Regions from separate parts of the Caulobacter sp. GW821-FHT11E11 genome, predicted to be linked through region 1. Evidence: predicted binding sites of a transcription regulator. Region 1 holds the regulator's gene; each other region holds the start of a gene.

Region 1 (9,875 bases):
CCTGGAGCCGCAAGACGCCCGACGCCGAGACTTTGTCGGGCATGTGCGTGGCCAGTGAGGTCGTGGTGATCCGGGGTCCGGCGCCGGAGCGCATCCCGCCGCTGTGCGCCGATGCGGTGTTGCTGGCGGCTGAGGATTTCGCGCGCGGTGGAGCGGCCGAGCTCTATCGTCGGCCCGACGGCTGGCGCATCGTCTGGGCTCAGCCATTGCGCGGCGACCGGCCTTGGAGCCGCCTGCTGACACCTGATGTCACGAGCGGCGGCTAAGCCTCGCGCCGACCTTCTGGAGGATTCGTGATGTCCAACCCGTTCGCCGCCCGCCGCGCCGCCTTCCGCGCCCTGCATGCCGAGGGCTGCTTCGCCCTGCCGAACCCGTGGGACGCCGGCAGCGCCAAGCGGCTGCAGAAGTTGGGCTTCAAGGCCTTGGCCTCGACCAGCGCCGGGGCGGCCTGGGCCCTGGGCAAGGACGACGGTCAGATCACCCGCGACGAGGTTATCGATCACCTGCGCCAGCTGTGCGCCGCCACCGACCTGCCGGTGAACGCCGACTTCGAGGCCGGATTCTCCGATACCGCCGAGGGCGTCGGCGAGAGCGTCACCCTGGCCATCGAGGCCGGCGTCGCAGGCCTGTCGATCGAGGACTGGTCGGGCTCGGCGCTCTACGACCTGCCGGTCGCCTTGGAACGCCTGAAGGCCGCCCGGGCCGCCATCGACGCCTCGGGCCAGGACGTGATCCTGGTCGGCCGCACCGAGGGCTATCTGCGTGGCAACCGGAATCTGGAGCCGACCATCGAGCGCCTGAAGGTCTATGCCGAGGCTGGCGCCGACTGCCTCTACGCACCTGCGGTCACCGATCCCGAGGAAATCCGCGCTATCGTTCAGGCCGTGGCCCCCAAGCCGGTCAACGTCCTGTTCTGGGGCTCGGACATGTCGGTCGAGAGCCTGGGCGCGCTGGGCGTGCGCCGGGTCAGCACGGGCGCTTCGCTGGCGGCGGCGGCCTGGGCCGGCTTCGACAAGGCGGCCAAGCGGCTGGCGGAGGAAGGGCGGCTGTAACCCCGATACGAAAAGGCCCCGAACCTCAGCCAAGGTCGGGGCCTATTCAAATCCCCGCTTTCGCGGGGATGAGCCGAGCTAGTGATACCGGCGGATCAGGCCCACCAGCTTGCCTTGCACCTCGACCTGGTCGGGGCCGAAGATGCGGGTCTCGTACTTCGGGTTGGCCGCTTCCAGGGCGATCGAGCCGCCCTTCTTGCGCAGGCGCTTGAGGGTGGCTTCCTCGCCGACCAGGGCGACGACGATTTCGCCCGAGGTGGCGGTGTCGCCCTTCTTGATGATCACGTAGTCGCCGTCGAGGATGCCGGCCTCGATCATCGAGTCGCCCTGCACCTCGAGGACATAGTGCTCGCCGCTACCCAACATGGCTTCGGGCACCGGCAGGCGCTCGCGTTCGTGCTGGATGGCGTCGATCGGGGTGCCGGCGGCGATCTTGCCCAGGATCGGCAGGTCGCGGCTGTCATTGGCGGGCGCCGACGAGGCGGCCGGGGCGGGCGGGGGCGAGCCGCCGCCTTCGAAGACCTGCGGGCGGAACGCGCCGCGGCCCTTGGGCGGGGCGGCCGTCGTCGCCTGCTGCGGCAGCTTCACCACTTCCAGCGCCCGAGCCCGGTGGGCCAGGCGACGGATGAAGCCGCGCTCTTCCAGGGCCGTGATCAGCCGATGGATGCCCGACTTGGAGGCCAGGTCGAGGGCCTCCTTCATCTCGTCGAAGGACGGGGAGACGCCGGTCTCCTTGATCCGCTCGTGGATGAACATCAGCAGTTCGTGCTGCTTGCGGGTGAGCATGTGAACCTCGGCTGGAGCGCGGAACAAACCGCAAACCTTTCGAATGTTCTCTAGGCGTTCCGCGTTAAAGTCAAGTCGAGCGTCGTTCGCCGGAGAAAGGCGAGGAAAATCAATAGCTAGCTTGGCCGATAGGGTAAATGTCGACCAGAATCAAAAGCTTAACGAAAGCTTTCAGGTGCGTTTGCGGGCCACGATGATGTCCTGGTCCTGCATCGGCTCGCGCCGCCAGACACCGAGCGCCACGTTGAGTGTGTCGAGGCCCAGGGCATCGTACTGAGCCAGGATCGAGGCCAGGTCGTAGGCGATCGTGTCCTCGGGCATCTCGGGATTGGCCGTCCAGCAGCCGTCCAGGGCGTGGACGAAATCGAAGGCGATCTGGCCATTGCCGGTGTTGGCGCGGGCCTCGTCGTCGATCAGGTACCAGGAGATGACGCTGGTTCCGCCGGGCTTCAAAACGCGGACGATTTCTCGCGCAAATTGCGCCTGGTCGGCGGCCAGCAGGTGGGTGAACACCGAGCCCAGCCAGACGAAGTCGAAGCTGGCGTCGGGATAGGGGAACACGAAGCGGCTGGCGGGTTGCGAGCCTTCCGGATTGTACCGGTCGCTGTGCATGTCGGCGTGGAGGAAGGCAAAACGCTCGTCGCCGACGGCGATGTTGGCTTTGCACCAGTCGATCGCCTGGGCCATCACGTCGAAGCCGGCGTAGCGACCTGTCTCGTCCAGATAGTCCACCAAGGGCGCGGCGGCGCGGCCGATGCCGCAGCCGACGTCCAGGATAGCGTGGTGCGGCTGCAGGCCAGCATCGATGAACAGCTGCCGAAACTGCTGGCCCACGCGGACGTAGTCGGCGTCGGCGGCCCCGACCAGATGCCAGAGCTCCTGCGGGGCGGCCACGGCGTCCACCGCCGGGGCGGGAGGGGCGGCCGACAAGGCGCGACGCAGCTTGGACAGGAAGGCCCGCATCCGATTCCCCTCAATTCGAAGTGGCGCGGACCCTAGCGGGGGTTGTGAGGTCAGCCAACCTTGGGGGCGGGCAGGGCCTTGAACGTGCGGTCCAGGCGCAGGCCGTGGCCGGTCCACGAGAACAGGATCCGCTCGGCGCGGCCGACCAGGTTCTCGGCCGGGATGAAGCCCATGCCCAGTTCCGGCGGCAGGTCGGCGTCGCGGGCCACGTCCCAGGCGCAGGAAGCATAGCCCTTGGGCGTCGAGCCGGGGTTGAAGCGGCTGTCCAGCGAGTTGTCGCGATTGTCGCCCATCACGAAATAGCAGCCGGCGGGCACGGTATAGACGCCGGTATTGGCCGCCTGGGTCTCGACCCCGAAGCTGTTGGTGGCGTAGGTCCGGCCGTTCGGCAGGGTTTCGCGCAGGTGGCGGACCGGGATCGGATAGGCATTGGGCGAGCCCTCGGCGTCGATGCCGGTCAGGGTCTGGGTCACGGCCGCGCCGTTGATGCGCACCACGCCGCCCTCCATCTGGATCCGGTCGCCGGGCAGGCCGATGACGCGCTTGATGACGTCGGTGCGGCCGTCGCTGGGCTTCTTGAACACCACGATGTCGCCGCGTTCGGGCGCCTGGCCCAGCAGGCGGCCGTGACCCACGGGCGGACTGAGCGGGATCGAGTGGCGGCTGATCCCGTACGGATATTTCGAGACCAGGATGTAGTCGCCGACCATCAGGGTGGGCTGCATCGATTCCGACGGGATCGTGAACGGCTGGCAAAAGACCGTGCGCGGGATCAGGAACACCACGACCACGATGGCGAAGGTCTTTGCGGTCTCGATCAGGCCTTCAGTCCACTTGCGCATCGCCATCCCCTTGCTTGCTCAAGCCAAGGTTAGGGCGGCGAGCTTGGCCAAATCGTGGCGGCGGGCTCTAGAGGACGGTCTTGCGTTCCGGATGCTTGGGCGTGACCGGCGCATAGAACGCCGCCAGCGCCGCCAGGTCCTTCTCGTAGTCGCCGCTGGGCATCATGGCGGGGCCCAGGCCCACGACCTTGCGCTTGTAGTCCATGAAGCCGGGCACCATCGGCACGCCGGCCTTCAGGGCGATGTTGTAGAAGCCGGTCTTCCAGCCGCCCGCCTTGCCGCGCGTGCCCTCGGGCGCGATCGTCAGCATGAACTCGTCGCGGCGGGCGAACTCGTCGGCCATCGCCTGGACCGTGTCGCGCGACTGGGAGCGGTCGATCGGCACGCCGCCCAGGTCCTTCATTAACTTCTCGAACGGCCAGCGGAACAGCGAGGCCTTGCCCATGAAGCTGAGCTTCAGGTTCAGCGCATCGGCCGCGCCCAGGAAGTAGACGAAGTCCCAATTGCTGGTGTGCGGCGCGGCGATGATCACGAACTTGCGGGTCGTCGTCGGGGCCGAGCCCTCGATCGTCCAGCCCTCGCGCTTGAAAAAGGCGACGAGGGACCAATTCACCACGCGGGCGAGCCAATGCATTCGCGTTTCCTCGCGCGGGGCAGTGTTCTTGTTGAGAGGACTGTGGGCGGGCGAGGGGGAAAACGCCAGACGGCGCGTACCCGATCTGTCAGCCGAGCAAGGCCTTGGTCGCCGCCGTGACGTCGGCCTGGCGCATCAGGCTCTCGCCGACCAGCATGGCCTTGGCGCCGGTGGCCTCCATCCGCACGACGTCGTCGTGGGTGAAGATGCCGCTTTCGGTGACCAGCAGGGCATCCTTGGGGGCCAGGGCCTGGAGACGCTCGGTGACGGCCAGGTCGACCACGAAGCTCTTCAGGTCGCGATTGTTGATGCCGACCAGATCCGAGCCTAGGGCGCCGGCGCGTTCCATCTCGGCCTCGTCATGGACTTCCACGAGGGCGTCCATGCCCAGGCGCTTGGCCTCGCTCATCAGCTCGGCGGCCAGGACGTCGTCGATCATCGCCAAGATGACCAGGATGGCGTCGGCGCCCAGGGCCCGGCTCTCTGCCACCTGCCAGGGATCCACGAGGAAGTCCTTGCGGATGCAGGGCAGGCTGACGGCCGCGCGGGCGTCGATCAGATAAGCGTCGGCGCCCTGGAAGCTGGGGCCGTCGGTCAGCACCGACAGGCACGATGCGCCGCCGGCTTCGTAGTTCCGAGCCAGGGCCGGCGGGTCGAAGTCGGCGCGGATCAGGCCCTTGGACGGCGAAGCCTTCTTGATCTCGGCGATCAGCGACAGCTTGCCAGGCGCGTGGCCGGCGATCAGGGCCTGCTTGAAGCCGCGCGGCGACGAGGCGTTGCGGGCGGCGTTCTCGAGCGCGCCCAGGGTGCGGCGACGCTTGCGGTCGACGACCTCCTCAAGCTTGTAGGCGGCGATCTTGGCGAGGATGTCGGTCACGCGGTCACTTCCGTATTCGTAGCGGCCACCAGCCCGGCCAGGGCGGCCTTGGCGCGGCCTTCGTCGATGACGTCGGCGGCCAGTTCGATACCCTCGACCAGGGTCTCGACCCTGTCGGCGACCAGGAAGGCGGCGGCGGCGTTCAGTAGCACGATGTCGCGATAGGCGCCCTTTTCGCCGTCGAACAGACGGGTGAGGGCGGCGGCGTTGAAGTCGGGATCACCGCCGGTGATGTCCGACAGCGAGGCGCGTGGCAGGCCCACGGCCTCGGGCGTGATCTTGAACAGGTGGATGCGGCCGTCGCGCCATTCGGCGACCTCGGTCTCGCCCGTGGTGGTCAGCTCGTCCATGCCCGAGCCGTGCACCGACCAGGCACGCTCGGCGCCCAGCGCGCCCAGGGCCTTGGCGATCGGCTCGACGAAGCGCGGGGCCGAGACGCCCACGACCTGCCGCTTGGCGCCGGCCGGATTGGTCAGCGGGCCTAGCAGGTTGAAGATGGTGCGGAAACCCAGCTGCTGGCGGATCGGCGAGACGTGCTTCATCGCCCCGTGATGGGACTGGGCGAACAGGAAACAGATGCCGGCCTCGTCCAGGGCCTGGCGCTGCTGCTCGCGCGTGGCGTCGATATTGACGCCCAGGGCGGTCAGGACGTCGGCGGTGCCGGACTTCGACGTGATGGCGCGGTTGCCGTGCTTGGCGACCTTCAGCCCCCCGCCGGCGGCCACGAAACCCACGGCGGTGGAGATGTTCAGCGTGTGCAGGCCATCGCCGCCGGTGCCGCAGACGTCGATGACGTCGTACGGGTGTTCCAACTGCACGGCGGCGCGGCGCATGGCGCGGGCGCAGGCGGCGATCTCACCTACCGTCTCGCCGCGCAGGCGCATGGCGGTGACGGCGGCGGCCACCTGGGCCGGCGTCGGCTCGCCGCGCAGGCAGGCGGCGAAGAAGATCTCGGCGTCGGCGTCGTCCAGGGTCTGGCCGTCGGCCAGCTTGGCCAGCAGCGGCTTGAAAGCGTCGGACATGCTGTGCGCCCTAGACCCAGACCGCCGCGTCGCGCTTGACGCCGGCCAGGTCGATGAAGTTGGCCAGCATCTGATGGCCGCCCTCGGTGGCGATCGATTCCGGATGGAACTGGACGCCGTACACGGGGCGCGTCTTGTGCTGCACGCCCATGATCTCGCCGTCATCGGTCCAGGCGGTGACCTCCAGCTCGGCGGGCAGGTCTTCGCTGCGGACGGCCAGGCTGTGATAGCGCGTGGCGGTGAACGGGTTGGGCAGGCCCTTGAAGATGCCCTTGTCCTCGTGACGGACCTTGCTGACCTTGCCGTGCATGACGGCCTTGGCGCGGATCACCTCGCCGCCATAGGCCTGACCGATGGCCTGGTGGCCCAGGCACACGCCCAGGATCGGCAGGTCGGCCGGCGCGCTGGTCAGCAGGGGCAGGCAGATGCCGGCTTGGTCAGGCGCCTTGGGGCCCGGCGACAGCAGGACGGCGGCGGGCTGCAGGCCAAGGGCCTCCTGCACCGTCAGAGCGTCGTTGCGGTAGACGACCGTCTCGGCCCCCAGCTCGTTCAGATAATGGACGAGGTTGTAGGTGAAGCTGTCGTAGTTATCGATGACGAGGATCATGACGCCGCCTTTCGAAGTGCGGTTCTAGCCTGCGCGAAGCCTTTGTGTAGCGGCATTTTCGCGCGCGGCCTTCAGTTACGGTTACAGCGAACGCGGTCTGTCGCATCATATGGGGATGGACCCGCGTGATTCCGCCCTGGACCCGATCGCCGTCGCCTATGTCCGCGCTCTGCTGCGGAAGAAGACGCGCGCTCAGAAGATGGCGCCGGTGCTGGCCGCCGCGGCCTTCGCCGCGGTCTGTGCGCTGAGCTTCGCCACGGTCATGGTGCTGGCGCCGCCTGCGGTCACTCAGCACCTGCCGGACGATCGGCTGGGCGGTCCCTAAACAGCCCTAAGGCTCAGCTGAATCGCCAGGCTTCCTCGGCCGCGCGCTTGAGGGCGCGGGACTTGTGCAGGGTCTCGTCATATTCGGCGTCCGGATCGCTGTCTGCGACGATGCCGCCGCCGGCCTGCACGTACATCATGCCGTCCTTGACCAGCGCCGTGCGCAGCACGATGCAGGTGTCGACCGAGCCGTCGGCGCCGAAATAGCCGACCGCGCCGGCATAGCCGATGCCGCGCTTCTCGACTTCCAGCTCGTCGATGATTTCCATGGCCCGCACTTTGGGCGCGCCCGAGAGCGTGCCGGCGGGCAGGGCGGCCATCAGCACGTCAACCGGATCGACGCCGTCGGGCGCGGTGCCCTCGACGTTCGAGACGATATGCATGACGTGGCTGTAGCGCTCGATCTTGAAGCTCTCGGTCACGCGGACGTTCGGGCCCTTAGGACGCTCAGCGGGGGCGTTGCGGCCCTGGTGGTTGAGCATGGCCACGCGGCCCACGTCGTTGCGGCCCAGGTCCAGCAGCATCAGATGCTCGGCGCGTTCCTTGGGATCGGCCAGCAGCTCGGCTTCCAGCGCCGCGTCTTCCTCGGGCGTGGCGCCGCGCGGACGGGTGCCGGCGATCGGCCGGATGGTGATCTTGTTGTCGCGCAGGCGGACCAGGATCTCGGGGCTGGAGCCGACCAAGTTGAAGCCGTCCAGGTTCAGGAAGAACAGGAACGGCGACGGGTTGGTCCGGCGCAGCGAGCGATACAGCGCGAACGGCGGCAGGTCGAAGGGCGCGCGGAAGCGGTGGCTGGCCACGACCTGGAAGATGTCGCCGGCGGCGATGTAGTCCTTGGCTTTGGCGACCACGTCGGCGTAGTCGGCGCGGCTGACCGGCGTCGTGAACTCCATCGGATCGCGGGCCGGGCGCGGCGCGTCGTGGCCGAGCGGGCGATGCAGATCGGCCATGACCGTCTCGATGCGCGCGCGCGCGGCGGCGTAGGCGTCCTTGGCCGAGATCCCGGCCTTGGGCCGCACGGCCGTCGTCAGGATGATCTCCTGGGCGATGGCGTCGAAGATCGCGACGATCTGCGGGCGGGTCATGATCCCGTCCGGCAGGCCCAGGGTGTCTTCGTTGATGTCGGGCAGACGCTCGACCAGACGCACCAGGTCATAGCCCAGGGCGCCGAACACGCCCGCGGCCATGGGCGGCAAGCCCTTGGGCAGTTCCATGCGCGCCTGGGCGACCAGATCACGCAGGCTGTCCAGCGCGCCGCCCGGCTGGGGCGTGTAGCGGCCGGCGGCGATGTCGTCGCCCTCGGCGATCTCGGCCTGGTCGCCGCGGCAGCGCCACACCAGGTCCGGGTTCATCGTCACGATCGAGTACCGACCGCGCCAGGTCCCGCCTTCGACGCTCTCGAACAGGAAGCTGTAGGGACGCGTCTGGGCGATCTTCAGATAGGCCGAGACCGGGGTCTCGAGATCGTCGATCAGACGGGTCCAGACGACCTGCTGCCGTCCGGAATCATAGGCTTCCGAAAAGGCGTCGAACGCGGGTTCCAGACTCATTACTCGGCTTTCTTTCCGGACTTGGCGGCATCGGCCTTGGCCAGGGCGTCGGTGTCGACGCCGATGGCCTGGCGCGCCAGGGTCAGGTTGCTCTTGGTCTTCAGCTGGGCTCGGGCGGCGGTGCGCGAGGCCTCGCCCAGGTCACGCATCAGGCCGCTGGCCGTCTGCTGCTGGGTGAAGGCGGCGATCTGGGCCACTTGGCCGGTCGGGGCGGCCTTGATGGTCTCCAGCTTGGCGACCACGAAGGCTTCGCCCTGCTGGCCGGCGCGGGCCACGAAGGTCTCACCCGACTTGGCGGTGAAGGCCGCGCCCAGGAATTCCTGGCCCAGGGCCATGTGCGCTTGCGCGTTCTGGCGGGTCAGGCCGGCGACCTTCTGAACCTTCGACTGGGCCGAGGCGGCGACGGCGTCCAGGCTCTCGCCCTTCTTGACGCGGGCGGCCAGCGTGTCGGCCTTGGCCTTCAGGCGCTTGCCCATCTCCTGGTTCAGCCAGACGCCGGTCAGTTGCGGCTTGATCTCGGCCAGCGGCGGCATGGCGGCCGGGACGATCTTCTCGACCTTCACAGCGTAGTATTCGCCCTTGCCCAGTTCCACGAGCTCGCTCTCGCCGCCTTGCGGCAGGCCGAAGGCGGTCTTGACCATGTCCGGGGTCAGGCCGGGGATGGGCTGGCCCATCTGGTCCGCGCCCTGGGCGGTGATCGGGGTGGTCGTGGCTGTCATCGCGCCGGCCTTGCTGGCGGCGGCGATCAGGTCGGCGCCGGCGTCATGGGCGTCCTGATAAGCCTGGGTCTGGTCATAGGCCTTGCCTTGCGCTGTCTGGGCGCGGACTTCGGCCTCGATCTGCGGACGGACGCTGTCCAGGGTGGCCACGACGCCCGGGGTGACCTTGGTGACCTTGATCACCGAAGCGCCCAGTTCACCGGCGATCGCGCCGCTGACCTGGCCGGCGGCCAGGGTGAAGGCGGCGTCGGCGACCTTGCGGTCCGGCACGGCGCTCTTGGGCTTGTCGTTCAAGACGAGCGGGGTTTTGCCATAGGCCTTGGCCACGGCGACCGGATCCTCGCCCTTCTTCAGGCGGTCGGAGATCACGGCGGCGGCCTTGGCGTCCGGGGCGGCGATCTGGATGATCGAGCGGGTCTCCGGCTTGGCCAGGCTGTCCTTGCGGAAGTCGAAGGCCTTCTGCACGGCGGCCGGATCGATCGTGACGGTCGGCTCCAGG
Region 2 (9,875 bases), on a different contig from region 1:
CGAGGACGGGATCTATGAGACGACCCTGACCAAGTATAGCGCCGCGGGAACCAATGGCGGCGCCGGCGCGGGCGCGCCGGGCGGCAAGGTCTTCACCGAGACCCTGCAGGGCACGATCAACAGCGTTCGCAAGTCGGTCACCGGCGCGGACGGCTCGATCTACATGCTGGCCGACGTCGACACCGCAGTCGAGGGCAAGACCGACCTCAATGGCCAGGTCATCAAGGGCGAAAGTGACGTCGCTCTGCTGAAGTACGACAGCGCCGGACACCTGCTGTACGCTCGCACCCTGGGCGCGACCGACGAGGCCAACGGCCTGTCCCTGGCCGTCGCCGACGACGGCAGCGTCGCCGTCGCGGGCTCGGTCACCGGTCGTCTGGCCGGCGCCGTGAACGGCCCTATCAATAACGGCGACAGCTCGACCACCACCGACAGCTTCGTCACGCGCTACGACGCCAAGGGCGACGAGCAGTGGACGGTGCGTCGCGGCGGCTTGCAGGAGGACGAGGCCACGGCCCTGGCCTTCGGCTCGGACGGCGTCCTCTATGTCGGCGGTCGTTCGAAGTCGGACCTGCCGGGCGCGGTCGGCACGGATCCCAGCGGTGGCTACGACGCCTATCTGTCGGCTTTCGCCACCGACGCCAGCGGCCAGCCCAAGGCGCTGTTCACCCAGAAGTTCGGCACCGCCGAGAACGACAGCGTCTCGGACATTGTCGTCAACGGCTCGCAGGTCATCGTCGGCTCCAAGGAGAACGGCGAGGCGATGCTGCGCAGCTTCAACGTCACGCCCAATGTCGTGACCGAGAACGTCACCAAGCTGGACCAGTACGGCGCCTATCAGAGCGTGCCGGTCACCTACACCAAGACCGCCACCGTCACCGCCGGCGCCACCCGCGACCTGGGCTCCCTGAGGGGCGGCGACATGGTCGGGCTGAAGATCGACGGCGGCCAGCTCTATGTCGGCGGCTCCACGGCCAACGGCGCGATGTCGATCGGCGGCTCGAATTCGGCCTCGGGCGGCATGGACGCCTTTGTCGGCCGCGTGTCGCTGGACCTGTCCGACACCGGTTCCGACGCCATGACCTACTACGGCGGGGCGGGCGACGACACGGTCACCGGCTTCGACGTCAAGAACGGCACGGCCTGGGTGGTCGGGTCGGCTGGCGCCAACCTGGATGGCCAGACGACGGTCGGCGCCAAGGATGGCTATGTCGCCCAGCTGAACGTCGGCACCGGCGCCGTCGAGTGGAGCCAGCGCCTGACCGGCAAGGACGGCTACGCCACCCCGACCTCGGTCGCGGTTTCGCAGTCGGGCGCCTCCAGCCTGGACCTGTTCGGCCTGCCTGCCGGCAAGATGGACTTCACCCAGTCCGACCGCATCGTCTCGGCGACAGCGGCGCGGGCGGGCGACACCTTTCAGATCCGCACCCGCGAGCGCGGGGCCCTGACTACCATCAAGATCGACGCCAACGACACGCTCGAGACCCTGGCCGACAAGGTCAAGAAGGCCTCGGGCTACCGCGCCAAGGTCGAGGTCGTGTCCAGCGGCAACAGCCGCGTGCTGAAGATCAGTCCCGCCTCCAATACCTCGACCATCGAGATCGTGGCCGGCAAGGGCGGCACCGATGTGCTGAGCTCGATCGGCCTGGCCGGCGGCGTGGTGCGCGCCACCAAGACCGACGACGGCAAGACCGTCTCGGCCGACGGCAGTGGCCCGATGTACGGCCTGCAGCTGCCGCCCGAGCTGGATCTGACCAGCGACGCGGGTCGCAAGAACGCCAACACGGTCCTTCAGCGGGCCATGTCCGCGATCCGCAGCGCCTATCGCGAGGTGTCCGATGCGGCGATGGGTATCAAGAGCGACGACGGCAAGAGCTCGGGTAAGACCAACGGCACCGTGCCGGCTTATCTGACCGCCCAGATCTCGAACTATCAGGCGGCCCTGAACCGCCTCACCGGTGGCGGCTAACCCTTTTCCGAGGTCGTCGAGCTTGAAAGCGTCATCGACGCGTCGTAGCCAGTGGCCATGGACTTTCTGAAAGATCGACGGATCATCATCGGCGGCGGCGCGACGCTCGCGCTGCTGGCTGGTCTGGGCATCGCCGTGGCCCTGATGTCGGGCCATGACAAGAAGCCCGCCGAAGAGCCGCCGGCCTCGCGCGGTGGCCTGGTCGTCGAGACCGGACGGGACGACGACAGCAAGCTGGACCCGGCGCGCCCGCTGCGCTGCTTCGTCGGCGGCACATTTGTCGGCGAGATCACCCTGGCCGAATGCGCCAAGAAGAACGGCGTGGCCACCGGCGCCCTGGATGTCGGTGTCGACGAGACCGGCGCCCTGGCCGCGGCCGACCAGGCTGGCACCGTCCTGACCCCGCTGCCGCCGGCTCCGACGGTCAGCGCGCCGCCGGCCGCGACGACGTCGAGCCCGTCCGCGCCGTCGGCCCCGACCAGCGCCTCGACCAATACGCCCCTGGGCGCCTGCTGGCGCTATGCCGGCAACGAGTGGCGGCGCCTGCCGGGCGACATCACCCTGAATGCCTGCGCTCAGCAGCTGTTCGGCGGCCGCTGCGAGCGCTCAGGTGGCGCCACCTATGGCCGCTGGGGCGAGGAAACCCTTCGCCTGGTGCCGGGGCGCGTCGAGATCTCGTCGGACAACCGGAGCTTCCACACCGCGTTCGACCAGGGCCCGAACTGCTCTATCCCGAACGGCTGATAGGTTTTATAAGTGTAATCCATGAAGCACGCCGTCCTCGCCACCGCCGCCGTCCTGGTCGTCTCCGCCCTCGGGCTCTCGGCCTGCGAGAAGCAGACCAAGGCGCCATTCGAGCAGGGCGTCTGCTTCCAGGTGGCGACCAACAAGGACGGCACGCTGCGCTACAACCCGGTGGAGCGTAACGTTCCCCAGATGGAGCTGTGCGCCGCCACGCTGGAAGGCGCTCGCATGCGCTTCGTCCGCATGGGTCAGTCCAACAGCAAGAGCATGGTCGGCGCCTACCAGGGCTCGTTCATCTTTCTCGAGAAGGAAGGCATCTACGTCGGCCAGACCTATGAAGGCCCGCGCTTCATGTCGCTGGTCCGCACGGGCGATGGTCGCCTGGCCGTGCCGGGCGCCATCCGCCGCGAACCCGCCCAGTAGCGCTTTGGCGAAAGAGGGCGGGGCGGTTCGTCAGTCCACAGCCCTCTTGCTCGTCCACAAGAACGTTCCGGGAACAAAACTTGCATCCCGCTTAAGCGCTCGTTAACGTCCGCCTTCAGATTCCGGCGCGAGGGTCGCCGGGCGAGAACAAGGGCGAGCGATGGCTGGCAGCGTCAACAAGGTCATTCTGGTGGGCAACCTCGGGGCCGATCCTGAGATCCGCAGCCTCGGTTCGGGCGACCGCGTCGCTAACCTCCGCATCGCCACCTCGGAGACCTGGCGCGATCGCACCAGCGGCGAGCGCAAGGAAAAGACCGAGTGGCACCGCGTCGTGATCTTCAACGACAACTTGGTGAAGGTCGCCGAGCAGTACCTGCGCAAGGGCTCGACGGTCTACATCGAGGGCGCGATCCAGACCCGCAAGTGGACCGACAACACCGGCGCCGAGAAGTACTCGACCGAGATCGTGCTGCAGAAGTTCCGTGGCGAACTGACCATGCTGGGCGGTCGCGGCGATAGCGCCGGCGCCTCGTCGGGCGGCGGTGACGAGTACGGCGGCGGCTATTCGGGCGGCGGTGGCGGCAACTTCGGTGGCGGCGGCGGTCAGCGCAGCCAGCCCAGCGGCCCGCGCGAGAGCTTCTCGGCCGACCTGGACGACGAAATCCCGTTCTAGAAAACGGCCATTTCTCCGAGTGTGCGGATCGTCACAGTCCGATCCGCGCCTCGGGCTTAGACGAGACCGGTCTGCTTCTTGTGGGAGTCGGACCGGTGGGGACAGTGGAAAGCTCGTACGGCGGCCTAGAGCCAATGACGGAACGCTTTCCACGGGGGCGAACGGCGAGCGCACCGGGGACGGTCGCTCGCCGTTTTCTTGTTTGGGCCCTAGCCGAGCAGGACGGCCGGATCGGCCCAGCGATACCGCACCGTGTCGACCTCACGTCCGCCCGGCACGACCTCGGCATAACGCGCGACCTCGACGCCGCCCTTGCGGACATAGAAGTCCAGCGCCGCTTCGTTGGGCGCGTAGACCTCCAGATGCAGCGCCGCGCCGCCGTGGTCCTCGATCAGCCAGCGCGCGGTCTCGGCCAGCAGGGCGCTGCCCAGGCCGCCACCCTTGCGCTCGGGCGCGACGTGCAGGTTGTCGAGCAGGCAGCCGACCTCGAGATTCAGTCGAAACGAAGCGTAGGCCAGACCGACCGACGTCTCGCCGTCCATCGCCGCCAGGATCAGGTCGTTGGCCGGGTCAAAGGTCTCGAACCGCGCCCGCCATGTCGCCCGCGAGACGTCGAACAGCTCATGCTCCAGGAAGGCGTCGCCATAGAGGCCGCGATAGGCGATCTGGCGGCTGCGGGTGTGCAGATCGGCGATCGCTTCCGCGTCGTTTCGAGACGTCTTCAGAGCGTGGCCGAGTCGGACGATGTGCGGATCCATGCACATAGGGAAGCGTTTCGCGGTGCGAAAACAACCCGCCTCAATCGTCCGGTTTCAGCTCAAGTCGCGGGTTTGCGGCGTGGATGTTCGAAAACTGGCCAAGCCTGCCAGTCGGACAACGTTGTCATTGGAATTATTTGCCGAATTCTCTTGTTATCGCTTGGAACGCAAAGCGCCAGTGGACGCGTTCTTGAGCGAAATGCTACTGAGACGCCCGGATATTGCACTGCGGGATCACGACAGAGCAGTGCTGTTCCAGGGCGAGACGACCTCCAAAGAGAGGCGCGGCCTTCTTCACTATCGCAGGGTGAGAACAAATGCCGGTTGAGACGTTGACCAAGGCCCGTTGGGTGTACGCATTCGGTGGGGGCGGCGCGGATGGCGACGCTTCGATGAAGAACCTGCTCGGGGGCAAGGGGGCCAATCTCGCGGAGATGTCCGCTCTGGGGCTGCCGGTGCCGCCGGGCTTCACGATCACCACCGAAGCCTGCGTCCACTACTATTCGAACGGCAAGCAGTACCCGGCCGAGCTGGCCGACCAGGTCAAGATCGGCCTGGCCAAGATCGAAGAGATCACCGGCAAGAACTTCGGCGACGTCGCCAATCCGCTGCTGGTCTCGGTGCGCTCGGGCGCCCGGGCCTCGATGCCGGGCATGATGGACACGGTGCTGAACCTGGGCCTCAACGACGAGACCGTCGAGGGCCTGGCCAAGCTGTCGGGCGACCGGCGCTTTGCCTATGACAGCTACCGCCGCTTCATCCAGATGTACTCGAACGTCGTGCTCAATCTGGAGCACCACATGTTCGAAGAGATCTTGGACGACCACAAGGATCGCCTGGACGTCCAGGTCGACACCGGCCTGACGGCCGACGACTGGGCCGAGGTCATCAAGGACTACAAGGCCGCCGTTCGCGACCACCTGGGCAAGCCGTTCCCGCAGGACGCCCAGGAACAGCTGTGGGGCGCCGTCGGCGCCGTGTTCGCCAGCTGGATGAACGACCGGGCCAAGTTCTATCGCCGCATGCACGACATCCCCGAGAGCTGGGGCACGGCCGTTAACATCCAGTCGATGGTGTTCGGCAATATGGGCGACACCTCGGCGACCGGCGTGGCCTTCACCCGCAATCCGTCGAACGGCGACAATCGTCTGTACGGCGAGTTCCTGATCAACGCCCAGGGCGAGGACGTGGTGGCGGGCATCCGCACGCCGCAGTCCCTGACCAAGGCCGCCCGCGAAGAGATGGGCGACGTCGCCCCCTCGATGGAAGAGGCGATGCCGGAGGTGTTCGGCCAGTTCAAGTCGGTGGTGGAGACGCTGGAGCGTCACTACCGCGACATGCAGGACATCGAGTTCACCGTCGAGCGCGGCGTGCTCTACATGCTGCAGACCCGCAACGGCAAGCGCACCGCCAAGGCCGCGCTGAAGACCGCCGTCGACATGGCGGCCGAGGGCGTGATCAGCAAGGAAGAAGCCGTCGGCCGCGTCGAGCCGGCCTCGCTGGACCAGCTACTGCACCCGACCATCGATCCGACCGCCCATCGCGACGTGATCACCACGGGCCTGCCGGCCTCGCCGGGCGCGGCGACCGGCAAGATCGTCTTCGACAGCGACGCGGCCGAAAAGGCCAACGCCGCCGGCGAAAGCGTCATCTTGGTGCGTGAGGAGACCTCGCCCGAGGACATCCACGGCATGCACGCCGCCCGCGGCATCATCACCGCCCGCGGCGGCATGACCAGCCACGCCGCCGTCGTGGCGCGCGGCATGGGCCGTCCTTGCGTCTCGGGCGCCGGCGATGTGTCGATCTTCGCCAAGGAAGGTCTGTTCCGGGTCCGTGGGCGCGAGTTCAAGGCCGGCGAGATCATCACCATCGACGGCTCGACCGGCGAGATTCTGGCCGGCTCGCCCAAGATGATCGAGCCCGAGCTGACCGGCGACTTCGCCACCCTGATGGGCTGGGCCGACGAGGTCCGCCGTCTGAAGGTGCGCGCCAACGCCGAGACGCCGCTGGACGCCAAGACCGCCCGCCAGTTCGGCGCCGAAGGCATCGGCCTGTGCCGCACCGAGCACATGTTCTTCGACGACACCCGGATCGCCGCCGTGCGCGAGATGATCCTGGCCGACGACGAGAAGGGCCGTCGCACCGCTCTGGCCAAGATCGCGCCTTTCCAGAAGGCCGACTTCGTCGAGCTGTTCACGATCATGGAAGGCCTGCCGGTCACGATCCGCCTGCTGGATCCGCCGCTGCACGAGTTCCTGCCGCACACCGAGGAAGACGTCGAAGCCGTGGCCCAGGCCACCGGCCTGGACGCCGCCAAGCTGCTGCGTCGCGCCAAGGAACTGCACGAGACCAACCCGATGCTGGGCCACCGCGGCTGCCGCCTGGGCGTCTCATATCCCGAGATCTATGAGATGCAGGTCCGCGCCATCCTTGAGGCCGCCTGCGAGATCGCCAAGTCGGGCAAGGCCGCTCCCGTCCCAGAGATCATGCACCCGCTGGTCGCCAAGGGCGAGGAGATGAAGTACCTGCGCGACCTGACCGACCGCGTGGCCAAGGCGGTGCTGGAAGAGCAGGGCGTCGACCTGAAGTACACCGTCGGCACGATGATCGAGCTGCCCCGCGCGGCTCTGCGCGCCGCCGACCTAGCCGCCAATGCCGAGTTCTTCAGCTTCGGCACCAACGACCTGACCCAGACGACGTTCGGCATTAGCCGCGACGACGCCGGCAAGTTCCTGGGCGCCTATATCGACAAGGGCATCTTCGAAAAGGACCCCTTCGTCAGCCTCGACCAGGAAGGCGTCGGCGACCTGATCCGCATCGCCGCAGAGCGCGGCCGCGCGGCCCGTCCGGACGTCAAGCTGGGCATCTGCGGCGAACATGGCGGCGACCCCGCCTCGATCAGCTTCTGCGAGAAGGTCGGTCTCGACTATGTGTCATGCTCGCCCTATCGGGTGCCGATCGCCAGGCTGGCGGCGGCGCAAGCCGCTCTCGCCGCCAAGGGCTAACCCAAGACAAGGGGCCTCGGACTGGACAGTCCGGGGCCCTTTCCCTATCCGGGGTCAGGTATCTCGGGGGAACTTCATGGCCTATCTGCGCTGGCGCCGGTTCACGGAGCTGATGTCCCTGGACCGTCCGTGGCTGGGCGAGCTGTTCATGCGCAAGCGCGGCAAGCCGATCGTCGCCGCGCCGGTCGAGAAGTGGGACGCCGAGTACCAGGACGGCATCTACGACCGCCTGGCCCGTTCCGAGCAGCGCCACCATCACCGCCTGCTGGCCGCCATGATCGCCGACCGCTGGCCCAATCCGCGCGTGCTGGAGATCGGGGCGGGCGAGGGCGTGTTCTACGAAGCCCTGCGCGCCCATCGGCCGGCGCGTTATGTCGGCGTCGACTTCTCCAAGCCCGCCGTCGATCGTGGCGAGACCCGCCTGGCGCCCGAGATCGCCATTGGCGAGGTCAAGATGCTGCTGGGCGACGGCCGCAGCTTCCAGACCGACGAGACCTTCGACATCGTGGTGTTCTCCGAATGCATCGAGCACCTGGGCGAGGTCGAGGACCTGGTGGCCCACTATGCCCCGAACCTGAAGCCCGGCGGCGCGGTCGGCCTGACCATGTGGCTGGCGCTCAAGCCGCTGCGCCTGTGGCACCGCCTGAAGGTGATGGGCGAGGTGCTGGACGAGGCGGTGATCAACACCCCCTGGGGCGGCGGATGGCTGGTCGCCGTGGTCCGCGCCAAGGCCGACTGACCGGTTGGATTATCCAATTTCAGATTTTGGCTAGACCAATTTTCGGCGCGCGCTATATCCGGAGGAGAGACTTCTGGGAGGGAGCACGATGCTGGCGATCCTGGCTTTTGCCGCAGGCATTGCGTCCGAGCCGCTGACGCTTCCGACCGCAATAGATCTGGCCAAGGCCGCGATCGACGCCTGCGCCGCCAAGGGCGCGCACGTCTCGGCCGCCGTGGTGGACGCCAAGGGCAATCCGCTGGTCGTCCTGCGCGACGAGCAAAGCCCCAAGCCGCCGATCGCTGCCCCGCGCAAGGCCAACGCCGCCGTGGTCTTCGACCAGCCCGGCAGCGTCATGGAGCCGCGCGAGAAGGCCGATCCCGAATTCGCCGCCAAGATCGCCGCCGATCCTGACCACCTGAACGCCCACGCCGGCTCGCTGCCGCTGCATGTCGGGACGGCTGTCGTCGGTGGCCTGGCGATCGCCGACACCACGCACGAGGCCGCCGATGCTTGCGCCCGCGCAGCCCTGGCCAAGTTCCCCCAATTCCACTGAGGCGTCCGACATGAAGAAGACACTGGCCCTCGCCACCGTCCTGGCCCTGTCGCTGGGCGCGGCCCAAGCCCAAGCCCAAGACCACGGTCCAGCCACGCCGCTAGCCAAGCCCGACGCCGAGGGCCAGAAGCCCCGCGCGGCCGTCACCCTGGCCCCGTACCGCTTCAACGACATCCTGTGGGAGAACGATCGAACCGCCCACCGGATCTACAGCCGCGACCTGGAGAAGGCCGAGCCTCCGTCGACCTCGGGCATCGACGCCTGGGGCAAGAGCGAGCGCTGGCCCTATATGGACCGTCAGCTGCGCACCGGCGACCAGCACGCCAACCACGGCGAGGGTCTGGACTTCTATGACGTCGGCACCGGTCGCGGCGCGGGCGGCCTGGGCGTGTGGGCCGACAACAAGCTTTGGACCTCGCGCAACTGGGCCAACTGGAAGGTGATCAAGAACGGGCCGGACGTGGCCGCGTTCAGCGTCGACTACGCGCCGTGGCCGGTGGACGTTGATCGCAAGGTCTGGGAGACGCGAACCTTCACCCTGCCGCTGGGCACCAACTTCACGCGGATGGTCTCGACCATCAGCTCCGACAAGCCGGGCCCGCTGGTGGTCGGCATCGGCATCACCAAGCGCAAACGCGCCAGCGGCACGGGCGTGTTCAAGAAGGATCTGGCCCCGGGCCGCGTGACCTTCTGGGAGCCGGCCGATCCGGAGAAGGGCTCTATGGCCATCGCCCTGATGGTGGATCCCGCCTCGGTCGTCGAGGTGCGCCAGGACTTCGACAACTACCTCGTCCTGATCAAGGTCGAGGCCGGCAAGCCCATCGTCTACTACATCGGCGCGGCCTGGGATAAGGGCCTGGACTTCCATACGGCGGCCGAGTGGGACGCCTATGTCGCGGCCCAGAAGCCGGACTTCGACCCCAAGCACTAGGCAAAACGAAAACCGCTCCGAGGCCTGGAGGGAGGGCCTCGGAGCGGTTCGTAGGCCGTCCGCCTTGGGGGAGGGCGCGGACGGCGGCTGCGGCTGTG
Region 3 (9,875 bases), on a different contig from region 1:
CGCGGCGGAGAGGCCGTTGATGAACGATCGGAACACGCGACGTCCCCGCTTAAGGCTGACGCCCGAAGCGCGCGAAGAGGCAATCGTGCGGCATGCCGTCCGCTTTTTCGCGAAGCACGGGTTTGGCGGCCAGACCCGCGAACTCGCGCAAAGTCTCGGCATCTCCCAGTCCCTGATCTTCCGCTATTTCCCGACGAAGGAAGATCTGATTGAGCGGGTCTACGAGGAAGTTTTCGGCAAGGCTTGGAAGCCGGATCTGGTCCAACTGCGGGATCGCGGCAGGCCGTTGGACGAACGCCTGACCATCTTCTACCGCGACTATGCGGACCTCATTCTAGGACACGACTACACCCGGCTTCTGTTGTTCTCGGCCCTCGGCGACGTCAACTTCCACAGACGCCTGTTCCCCAAGATCGCGGCCGAAATCTACCCGCTCGTGATCGATGAGCTCCGTGCGCACTACGGTCGGCCACCTATCTCCGAAAGCGCACCGACCCAGGCGGAGCTGGAAGCTGTATGGAGCTTGCATGCGACCATCTTCTTCCTTGGCATCCGCGAGCACGTCTTCGGTTTGCCCGTACCTCCGCCCCAGGAGACGATCAGCTCGAAAATCAGGGCCTTCCTAAAGGGTGTTGCGGAGGTGATATGAAGGGGCTCCGATAGAGTTGGATGCCGATGGGGATGTCCGCAACGGGTCGAAAGCCGACCTTCAGAGCATACTGGCGTCGAAGCGCACGCCGCCGATCCAGCGATCGATGCCGTTGAGCTGACGCGCGTCGACTTCGCGGGCGAGCACGCGCTGGCCGGCCTCGGTCAGTGTGTAAGGCTCGGGCGTCACCAGCGGTGTCGGCGCGTGGATAAGGGCCTCGACGCGCGCTTTCACCGTCGTATCGCCCATGAAGGGCGCTTCCTCCGCCGCGGCATTGGCGACGAACAGTTCGGCGAAGCTGCGCACGCCCTGGGCGATCGCTTGCAGGAGCTGCTGCTCGGTACGCCCCAGACCCGTGGGAGGCGCGGGATATTCCTCGACCAAACGCGACAGGGCGGCATCCACAAACGGCAGAGCGCTCAGATCCGTTGCAAGCAGCTGGCGCATCGCGCTGGGGTCGGACGACGTAAAGGCGTCCCACGCCCGAGCGCCCAGCGCGCGCTGCTCGGTGGTGACCGGCTGGCGGTCCGGCCAGAGCGATGCAAGCTGCATCGGCGTCAGCTGACCCAGGCCGTAGAAGGGCTCGACGCCCGGAAAGGCGTCGATGCAAATCATCTCGGCCGTGACGTCGGGGCTGTCCGACAGCGCCGCCAGGATCTGGATCAGCTGCAGTTGGTCGTAGAGATCGTGCTCGAACCACAGCACCACATGGCGGGCCGAGCGAAACGCGCCGTCGCGTTTGGCGAAGCTGGCCGCTACCTCGGGAAACGATCCGCCGTCCCAGTCCGCGAGGAAACGCGCGCGCACCTGGCTCATGCCCTCGAGCGTCAGGCCCGCCGGCACGGGGCCTTCATGCAGGACATCCCGCCAGGCGACCACACGATCCGCCACGCCACTGTCGCGCAAGGATCCCGCCGCGCTGTCGCCGTTGGTGAGATGCAGCATCACGCCTCCTATGCGGCCCCTGAACGTCAGCAAAGCACGCCAGCAGCGGCCGAACCCAGCCCTTTCGGGCACGAAAAAGGGGACGCCTTTCGGCGTCCCCTCATCTGGGTTCAGGCTAACAGCCTAATCAGCCGGCCAACGCCGCCTTGACGGCCGCGAGGCCTTCGTTGGCCTTGCTGTCGTCGGGCGCGCCGCCCTGGGCGAAGTCAGCCTTGCCGCCCGCGCCCTGGCCGCCCATGGCGATCACGGCGGCCTTGGCCAGGTCGGCGGCGCTGAACTTGCCGGTCAGGTCGGCGGTCACGGCCACGGTGACGGCGGCCTTGCCGTCGCTCGTGCCGACCAGGGCGACGACGCCGCCATTGGTCAGCTGCTTCTTGAACTCCTCGGCGACGCCGCGCAGCTCCTTGCCGCCGACGCCGTCCAGGACGCGGGCGATCAGGGCGGTGCCGTTGATGTCTTCCGGACCAGCCGCAGCGCCACCGCCGCCGCCGAGGGCCAGTTGCTTCTTGGCGTCGGCCAGTTCCTTCTCGAGACGCTTGCGGTCGGCGATCAGGGCGTCGACGCGGGCGCCGACTTCCAGGACCGGCGTCTTGAACTGGTCAGCCAGCGACTTGGCGACGCCCGCCTGGTCCAGCAGGAAGCGGCGGGCCGCCTCGCCGGTCAGGGCCTCGATGCGGCGCACGCCGGCGGCGACGCCCTGCTCCGAGACGATCTTGAACAGGGCGATGTCGCCGGTGCGAGCCACGTGAGTGCCGCCGCACAGCTCGACCGAATAGGCCTTGGCGTTATCGGCCAGCGACTTGCCGAGCGTGAGCACGCGGACGCTGTCGCCGTACTTTTCGCCGAACAGGGCGACGGCGCCGGCCTCGATGGCCTCTTCCGGAGCCATTTCCTTGGTCTCGGCCGGGACGTTCTGGCGGATGACCTCGTTGACCTCGGCCTCGATGCGGTCGAGCTCCTCGGCCGTCAGCGGACCGCCGTGGCTGAAGTCGAAGCGCATGCGCTCGCCATCAACCATCTGGCCCTTCTGGGCGACATGCGGGCCCAGCACATGGTGCAGGGCGGCATGCACCAGGTGGGCGGCCGAGTGGTTGGAGCGGGTGGTGTGGCGGCGCTCGGCGTCGACCGAGGCCACGACCTGGTCGCCGACCTTCAGATCGCCCGACAGCTCGACGCGGTGGACGAATAGTTCGCCGGCCTGCTTCTGGGTGTCGATCACGCGGTTCTCGCGGCCGTTGGCTTCCAGCACGCCGGTGTCGCCGGCCTGGCCGCCGCTTTCGGCGTAGAAGCTGGTGCGGTCCAGCAGCACCTCGACGGTCGTCCCGCCGGTGGCGCTTTCGACCTCGACGCCGTCGACCAGCAGCGCCTTCACGACGCCCGTGGTCTCGGTGTTCTCGTAGCCGACGAAGTCCGTCGCGCCGGCCTTTTCCTTGATCGCGAACCAGGCGGCCGCGCCGGCCTGCTGGCCCGAGCCGGCCCAGTTGGCGCGCGCCATCTGGCGCTGCTTTTCCATGGCGGCGTCGAAGGCGTCGGTGTCGACGGTCAGGCCTTTGGCGCGCACGGCGTCCTGGGTCAGGTCCAGCGGGAAGCCGTAGGTGTCGTACAGCTTGAAGGCGGTGTCGCCGTCCAGCACGCCGCCGCTCGTGAGGTTGGCGGTGGCGTCGTCCAGCAGGCCCATGCCGCGGCCCAGGGTGACGCGGAAACGCTCTTCTTCCTGGCGCAGAGTCTCGACGATCGAGGCCTCGGCGCGGCGCAGCTCCGGATAGGCCTGGCCCATCTCGGCCACCAGGGTCGGGGCCAGGCGGTGCATCAGGGGCTCGTTGGCGCCCAGCAGATAGGCGTGGCGCATGGCGCGGCGCATGATCCGGCGCAGGACGTAGCCCCGGCCTTCGTTCGACGGCGTGACGCCATCGGCCAGCAGGAACGACGACGAGCGCAGGTGGTCGGCGATCACACGGTGCGACGGAGCCTGGTCTCCCTCGGCCTTGACGCCGGTCAGTTCGACCGACGCGGCGATCAGGGCCTTGAACAGGTCGACGTCGTAATTGTTGTGCACGCCCTGCAGGACGGCCGCGACGCGTTCCAGGCCCATGCCGGTGTCGATCGAGGGCTTGGGCAGCGAGACGCGCTCGCCGCCGGCCAGCTGCTCGAACTGCATGAACACGAGGTTCCAGATCTCGATGAAGCGGTCGCCGTCTTCATCGGGGCTGCCCGGAGGGCCGCCGGGGATGCCTTCGCCGTGGTCGAAGAAGATTTCCGAGCACGGGCCGCAGGGACCGGTGTCGCCCATGGACCAGAAGTTGTCGCTGGTCGGGATGCGGATGATGCGATCGTCGGACAGGCCGGCGATCTTCTTCCACAGGTCGGCCGCTTCGTCGTCGGTGTGGTAGACCGTGACCAGCAGCTTTTCCTTCGGCAGGGCGAAGTCGCGGGTCAGCAGGGTCCAGGCATGATGGATCGCCTGTTCCTTGAAGTAGTCGCCGAACGAGAAGTTGCCCAGCATCTCGAAGAAGGTGTGGTGGCGGGCCGTGTAGCCGACATTGTCCAGGTCGTTGTGCTTGCCGCCGGCGCGGACGCACTTCTGCGAGCTGGCCGCGCGCGGATGGGCCGGCGTCTCCGCGCCGGTGAACACGTTCTTGAACGGCACCATGCCGGCATTGACGAACAGCAGGGTCGGATCGTTCTGCGGCACCAGCGGCGCCGACGGCGTCACCGCGTGATCGGCCTTGCCGAAGTAGTCGAGGAAGGTGCTGCGGATCTCGTTCAAGCTGGGCATGAGCGTCTCAAGTCTTAAGCGTCCGGCGAGCGGCCGGGAGTCGCGCGCTGCATAGCGCGGTTTTTGGCGAAGGGGAAACCGATCCACAGATGGGAGCCCAGGTTGGGGCGGAAAAGGGCGGGTTCGGAGGCGCGTGGCGCTGCATCTGCCCCCTCCACCGCCGTTCGGCGGTCCCCCTCCCCCAGCAGGGGGAGGAGAGATCAACCCGACACCCTGGTTCTTCCCCCTCCGGCGCTTCGCGCCACCTCCCCCGCTAGGGGAGGGTCTGCCGGCCCCGCCCCAGTCCAGAACGAAAATAGGCCGCCTGGCATGGGGTCCAGGCGGCCTGCAATCGCGGCCCTCGCGGCGGTCCGGCCGCGAGCGTGTTGAAGGCGGGGACGCCCGGGGTCGGGCGAGGGCCGCGAAACCTTGAGGCCCCTCAGGACCTAGTCTTTGGGCCTATTCCTCGTCGCCCTCTTCCGGGCCGCCGACCAGGAGCTCTTCCTCGATCTTCTGCGACGACTTGCGGACGGCCGCTTCGATCGAGGCGGCGATGTCGGGATTGGTCTTCAGGAACTCGCGGACATTGTCGCGGCCCTGGCCGATGCGCTGACTGCCGTACGAGAACCACGAGCCGGCCTTGTCGATGATCCCGGCCTTGACGCCCAGGTCGATGACTTCACCCAGCTTGGAGATGCCCTCGCCGTACATGATGTCGAACTCGACCTCGCGGAACGGCGGGGCCACCTTGTTCTTGACCACCTTCACGCGGACGTTGTTGCCGATGATCTCGTCACGGACCTTCACCGAGCCGGTGCGGCGGATGTCCAAGCGCACCGAGGCGTAGAACTTCAGCGCGTTGCCGCCCGTAGTCGTTTCCGGGCTGCCGTACATCACGCCGATCTTGTGACGGATCTGGTTGATGAAGATGACGATGGTGTTGGCCTTGTTGATCGAGGCGGTCAGCTTGCGCAGCGCCTGGCTCATCAGACGGGCTTGCAGGCCCGGCAGGCTGTCGCCCATCTCGCCTTCGATTTCGGCCTTCGGCGTCAGGGCCGCCACGGAGTCGATCACGACGATGTCCACGGCGCCCGAGCGCACGAGGGTGTCGGTGATTTCCAGGGCCTGTTCGCCGTTGTCGGGCTGGGCCACCAGCAGGTTGTCGAGATTGACGCCCAGCTTGAAGGCGTAGGACGGATCCAGCGCGTGCTCGGCGTCGACGAAGGCGGCGGTGCCGCCGGCCTTCTGGACCTCGGCCACCACGTGCAGGGCCAGGGTCGTCTTACCCGAGCTTTCCGGGCCGTAGACCTCGATGATCCGCCCCTTGGGCAGACCGCCGATGCCCAGGGCGATGTCGAGACCCAGCGAGCCGGTGGAGACGGACTCCATCTCGACCTTGCCCTTCTCGCCCAGCTTCATCACCGAGCCCTTGCCGAATGCCCGGTCGATCTGGGTGAGCGCCGCTTCCAGAGCGCGCTGCTTGTCGCCTTCTTCCTTGCCCACGAGTTTCAATGCCGCCTGACTTGTCATGATGATCCGCCTCTATCCCATGATTCCGGCCGCTCGATCGGCGCTTAGCGCGCCCCGCCCCAACGACCTGTGGAACATGATTAAGGCGTACATGCTTTGTTCCGGGTTCGCAAGATGTTCTCACCCCAAGAAACGACCGTTTCTGTCGTAGGTCAGAATGCCGCACCGCCTTTGACCGGAAATGTGACCGGAAATGAGGTGGCATCCCCCGCGCCGAAACCGGTCCTTAAGTCCCGTTGTGCCAGCCTTGCCGCTTCTTGGGGGACTGCCGACATTGTCCATCGATCCTCGCCGCCTTCTGGGCCTGGCGTTCGCCAGCGCCGATCTTCTCGTCGAGCTGCAGAGCGGCCGCGTGCGCCTGGCGCTGGGCGCGGCGCAAAAGGTCATGGGCAAGAGCGAGGCCGGCCTGACGGGCCAGGCCTGGTCCGATCTGTTCCATCCCGACGACCGTCCGCTGATGGACGCCATGATCAACTGCGCCGACGACGGCGTCCGCCGGGGTCCCGTCGTGCTGCGCGTCGCCGGGGTCGAGGACCGCTGCGTGCGGGTCATCCTGCGCGCCCTGCCCGAGAACGAAGGTCGCATCTCGTGCTCGGTCACCGCCGCCCAGTCGGCCGGCCCTCCCCTCACCGCCAACAGCCTGCAGCCGCGAGAGTCGTTCGACGACATCGCCCAGGGCCTGTTCGAGGCCGCCCGCGTCACCGGCCTGGAGCTGGAACTGGCCATGGTCGAGTTCGCCGGCCTCGGGACCATGCGCGAAGGCCTGACGCCCAGCGAGGCCCAGGCCCTGGACGTCCGCGTCGCCAGCGCCGTCCGCGCCGAGTCGCACGGCGGTTCGGCCGCCACCCGTCTTTCCCCCGATCGCTTCGCCCTGCTGCGCCAGCGTGACGACCGACCGGAGAACATGGTCAAGCGCCTGACTCGCATGGTCAGCGCCGAGGCCAGCGCCCACGTGGTGCCGCTGGAGGCCGGCGGCGGCGGCTCCCGTGCGCTCCGCGCTTTGCGCTACGCCTTGGACGACTTCCTGCGCGAGGGCCTGAAGGACATGCCGCCGATGACCCTGTCGGAGGCGATGAACCGCTCGGTGAAGCGGACCCTGGCCCGCGCCGGCGCCCTGGGCGTGGCGGTCAGCCAGCGGCGCTTCACGCTCGCCTACCAGCCGGTGGTGTCGCTGGCCACGGGCCTGGCCCATCACCACGAGGCCCTGGTGCGGTTCGAGGACGGCGGCAGCCCGTTCGCCCTGATCCGCATGGCCGAGGAATTCGACCTGATCGAGGAGCTCGACCACGCCATCGTCGAGCAGGCGGTCAAGAAGCTGGCCAATGACCAGGAGCGCAAGATGCGCCTGGCGGTCAACGTCTCGGGCCGCACGATCGGCAACGACGCCTTCGTCGACCATGTCGGCCGCCTGCTGGCCAAGTACGACGAGGCCAAGGGCCGGCTGATCTTCGAGATCACCGAGACCTGCGCGATCGACAACCTGACGACCGCCAACCAGCACATCCAGAGCCTGCGCGGCATGGGCTCGCTGGTCTGCCTGGACGACTTCGGCGCCGGCTCGTCCTCGTTCGCCTATCTGCAGCAGCTGCAGCTGGATATCGTCAAGATCGACGGCCGCTACGTCCGCGAGCTGGCCGACAACGGCCGCGACGGGGCGCTGGTGCGCCGGCTGGTCGAGCTGTGCAAGGACCTCAAGATCCGCACCGTGGCCGAGATGGTCGAGACCGTCGAGGTCGAGGAGATCGTCCGCGCGGCGGGCGTCGACTTCGCCCAGGGCTGGCTGTACGGCAAGCCGGCCGACAAGCCCGCCCCCGCCCTGCGACCCAGCGCGCCGGTCAAAGCCGTTGCGCGCCGGGCCGGGGCTTCCGATAGCTGGGGCTAGGCCCTAGGCCTTGCCGCCCTTGGCGACGATGTAGTCGTCGATCACGCGTTCCAGGGTGGTCAGCGGGGTCATGCCCGAGAGCAGGCCCGCGTCGTGGAACTCGCGGATGTCGAACTTCTTGCCCAGGGCCTTCTGGGCCTTGGCGCGGGCGCGCAGCCAGACGATCTTGCCGATCATGTAGCTGCAGGCCTGCCCCGGCCACACGACGTAGCGTTCGATCTCGGTGATCGAGCCGCTTTCCTCGTCGCCCATGGTCTCGGCCATGTACTTCACGGCCTGCTCGCGGCTCCACTTCTTGTGGTGCATGCCGGTGTCGACCACCAGGCGGACGGCGCGGAACAGGGCGTCGTGCAGCATGCCGATGTGGCCGCGCGGGTCGGTCTTGTAGATGCCCATCTCGACGGCCAGTTGCTCGGAATAGAGCGCCCAGCCCTCGGTGTAGCCCGAGAAGCCGATGATCTTGCGGATCATGGGCAGGCCCTTGGCCTCGTTCGAGATCGACAGCTGCAGGTGGTGGCCCGGGACGCCCTCGTGCACCGTCAGGGTGGTCAGGGTGTACTTGGCCTGCTCCTTGGTGTCGCGCAGGTTGATCCAGTAGATGCCCGGGCGCTTACCGTCGAGCGAGGGCGAGTTGTAGTAGCCGCCCGGGGCGCCGGCCTCGATGGCCTTGGGCACGCGGCGGATCTCCAGCGGAGCCTTGGGCAGGGCGCCGAAATAGGCCGGCAGCTGCTTCTGGATCCAGGCGGCCTTCTCGTTCAGGTCCTTGATCAGCTGTTCCTTGGACGCATCCGTGTTCGGATAGAAGTCCTCGCCCAGCTTGGCCATGCGCTCGCCGACCGTGCCCGTCTTCATGCCGATGCTCTTGAAGAGCTTGTCGGCCTCGGCCGAGATCGACTTCACCAGGTCCAGGCCCAGCTGGTGGATCTCGTCCGGCTTCAGGTCCGAGGTCGTGTAGTTCTTCAGCGACGTGGCGTAGTAGGCGCCGCCGTCCTTCAGGCGCCAGCAGCCGGCGTCGTGCACGGCCTTGGGACGCGCCCATTCCATCAGCGCGATCTGGCGCTTCAGGGCCGGCAGCACCGAGCCTTCGTAGATCTTGGAGGCTTCACCGGCCCAGTCGCCGGCGATGTTCTTGTCCTTGGTCCGGCGGGCGATCGACTTGACCAGCGGCGCGTCGGCCGTAGGCGTGTCGGCGAAGGCCTTCATCTGGATCAGGGTCTTGTCGATGACGAAGTCCGGCGGGATCACGCCGTCGGCCATGTCCTGCTTGGCGATGGCGGTTTCCTGATCCATCAGGCGGGCGAAGCCCTCCATCCGCGACAGGTAGGCGTCGGCGTCGGCCTTGGTCTCGATGCTGTGCTGGGTGTCCAGGAAGTCGGGCATCTGCTGGTAGCTGCCGGTCAGTTGGCTGAGCACGTAGGGTGCGCCCGAACCACCGCCGCCGTAGCTGAACTGCTTGTTGCCCTCGTCCTGGACCTGGAGGACGAACTCGACGGTGTCGTAGTTGGCCGCATCCATGCCCTTCAGGGCGCGACGGTCGATGGCCCGCAGGTCGGCCAGTTGCTTGGCGGTCTGCACCTTGCCGGCCTCGATGGCGGCGGCCGAGCGGTCGCTGAGCAGGTCCTTGGTCCAGGCCAGGTCGCCGCTGTCGAGACCGAGGCTGGTGGCCGTCTCGGGCGACTGGCGCAGCTGCTTGGCCATGATGTCGTCGAACAGGGCGTTCAGCTTGGCGACTTCACCCTCGCGGGCCAGGGCCAGGGTCGGCAGACCGCCGGTGGCGGCGAACCCCGCGGCGGCGGTGGCGAACATCATATGGCGACGATTGAGCAAGGCTTTCCCTCCCAGGACCCTAATTCGAGGGCGAAGGCGTAGGCCCTTGCCCGAGTTTGGCGAAATTAATTCCGAGTCATCCGGCGAAATCCAGCGATGATTGCGGTCACACCGATCAGGCCAGCGTCACGAACAGCTCGTTCTCGATCACCCACTGGCCCGTGACCTTCTTCCAGGTGGCCAGATAGGTCCCCGACTGCTCGGCCGCGTCCTTCGACAGGCCGACCCAGCGACCGCGCTCGGCGGCGCGATTGCCGTCCGCGTCCAGGTCGATCTGCTCGGTCGTG

Evidence for each region. Region 1 encodes LexA, which represses DNA repair genes until DNA is damaged. Its sites were predicted from a motif close to ATGTTCNCNANNTGTTCT; they were not measured.
Region 2: the regulator LexA is predicted to act here: its motif matches at 3,196-3,213, upstream of ssb (single-stranded DNA-binding protein).
Region 3: the regulator LexA is predicted to act here: its motif matches at 5,983-6,000, upstream of recA (recombinase RecA).

The regions. Positions count from the first base shown of each region.
Region 1 covers NZ_JBXARO010000011.1:141,763-151,637, forward strand. Annotated here, with positions in the region: gene AC1RR5_RS24230 (ComEC/Rec2 family competence protein) at 1-266, shown strand, start outside; gene AC1RR5_RS24235 (isocitrate lyase/PEP mutase family protein) at 297-1,052, shown strand; gene lexA (transcriptional repressor LexA) at 1,131-1,838, opposite strand; gene AC1RR5_RS24245 (class I SAM-dependent methyltransferase) at 2,010-2,801, opposite strand; gene lepB (signal peptidase I) at 2,852-3,643, opposite strand; gene AC1RR5_RS24255 (lysophospholipid acyltransferase family protein) at 3,711-4,277, opposite strand; gene trpC (indole-3-glycerol phosphate synthase TrpC) at 4,366-5,154, opposite strand; gene trpD (anthranilate phosphoribosyltransferase) at 5,151-6,176, opposite strand; gene AC1RR5_RS24270 (anthranilate synthase component II) at 6,187-6,783, opposite strand; gene AC1RR5_RS24275 (hypothetical protein) at 6,899-7,108, shown strand; gene trpE (anthranilate synthase component I) at 7,122-8,657, opposite strand; gene AC1RR5_RS24285 (peptidylprolyl isomerase) at 8,657-9,875, opposite strand, start outside.
Region 2 covers NZ_JBXARO010000012.1:55,026-64,900, forward strand. Annotated here, with positions in the region: gene AC1RR5_RS24960 (hypothetical protein) at 1-1,969, shown strand, start outside; gene AC1RR5_RS24965 (hypothetical protein) at 2,027-2,713, shown strand; gene AC1RR5_RS24970 (hypothetical protein) at 2,735-3,136, shown strand; gene ssb (single-stranded DNA-binding protein) at 3,297-3,809, shown strand; gene AC1RR5_RS24980 (GNAT family N-acetyltransferase) at 4,019-4,567, opposite strand; gene ppdK (pyruvate, phosphate dikinase) at 4,885-7,572, shown strand; gene AC1RR5_RS24990 (SAM-dependent methyltransferase) at 7,649-8,311, shown strand; gene AC1RR5_RS24995 (heme-binding protein) at 8,400-8,846, shown strand; gene AC1RR5_RS25000 (DUF4861 family protein) at 8,857-9,777, shown strand.
Region 3 covers NZ_JBXARO010000013.1:935-10,809, forward strand. Annotated here, with positions in the region: gene AC1RR5_RS25455 (TetR/AcrR family transcriptional regulator) at 20-649, shown strand; gene AC1RR5_RS25460 (DUF1835 domain-containing protein) at 710-1,594, opposite strand; gene alaS (alanine--tRNA ligase) at 1,722-4,370, opposite strand; gene recA (recombinase RecA) at 4,809-5,879, opposite strand; gene AC1RR5_RS25475 (EAL domain-containing protein) at 6,154-7,761, shown strand; gene AC1RR5_RS25480 (DUF885 domain-containing protein) at 7,765-9,588, opposite strand; gene AC1RR5_RS25485 (nuclear transport factor 2 family protein) at 9,704-9,875, opposite strand, start outside.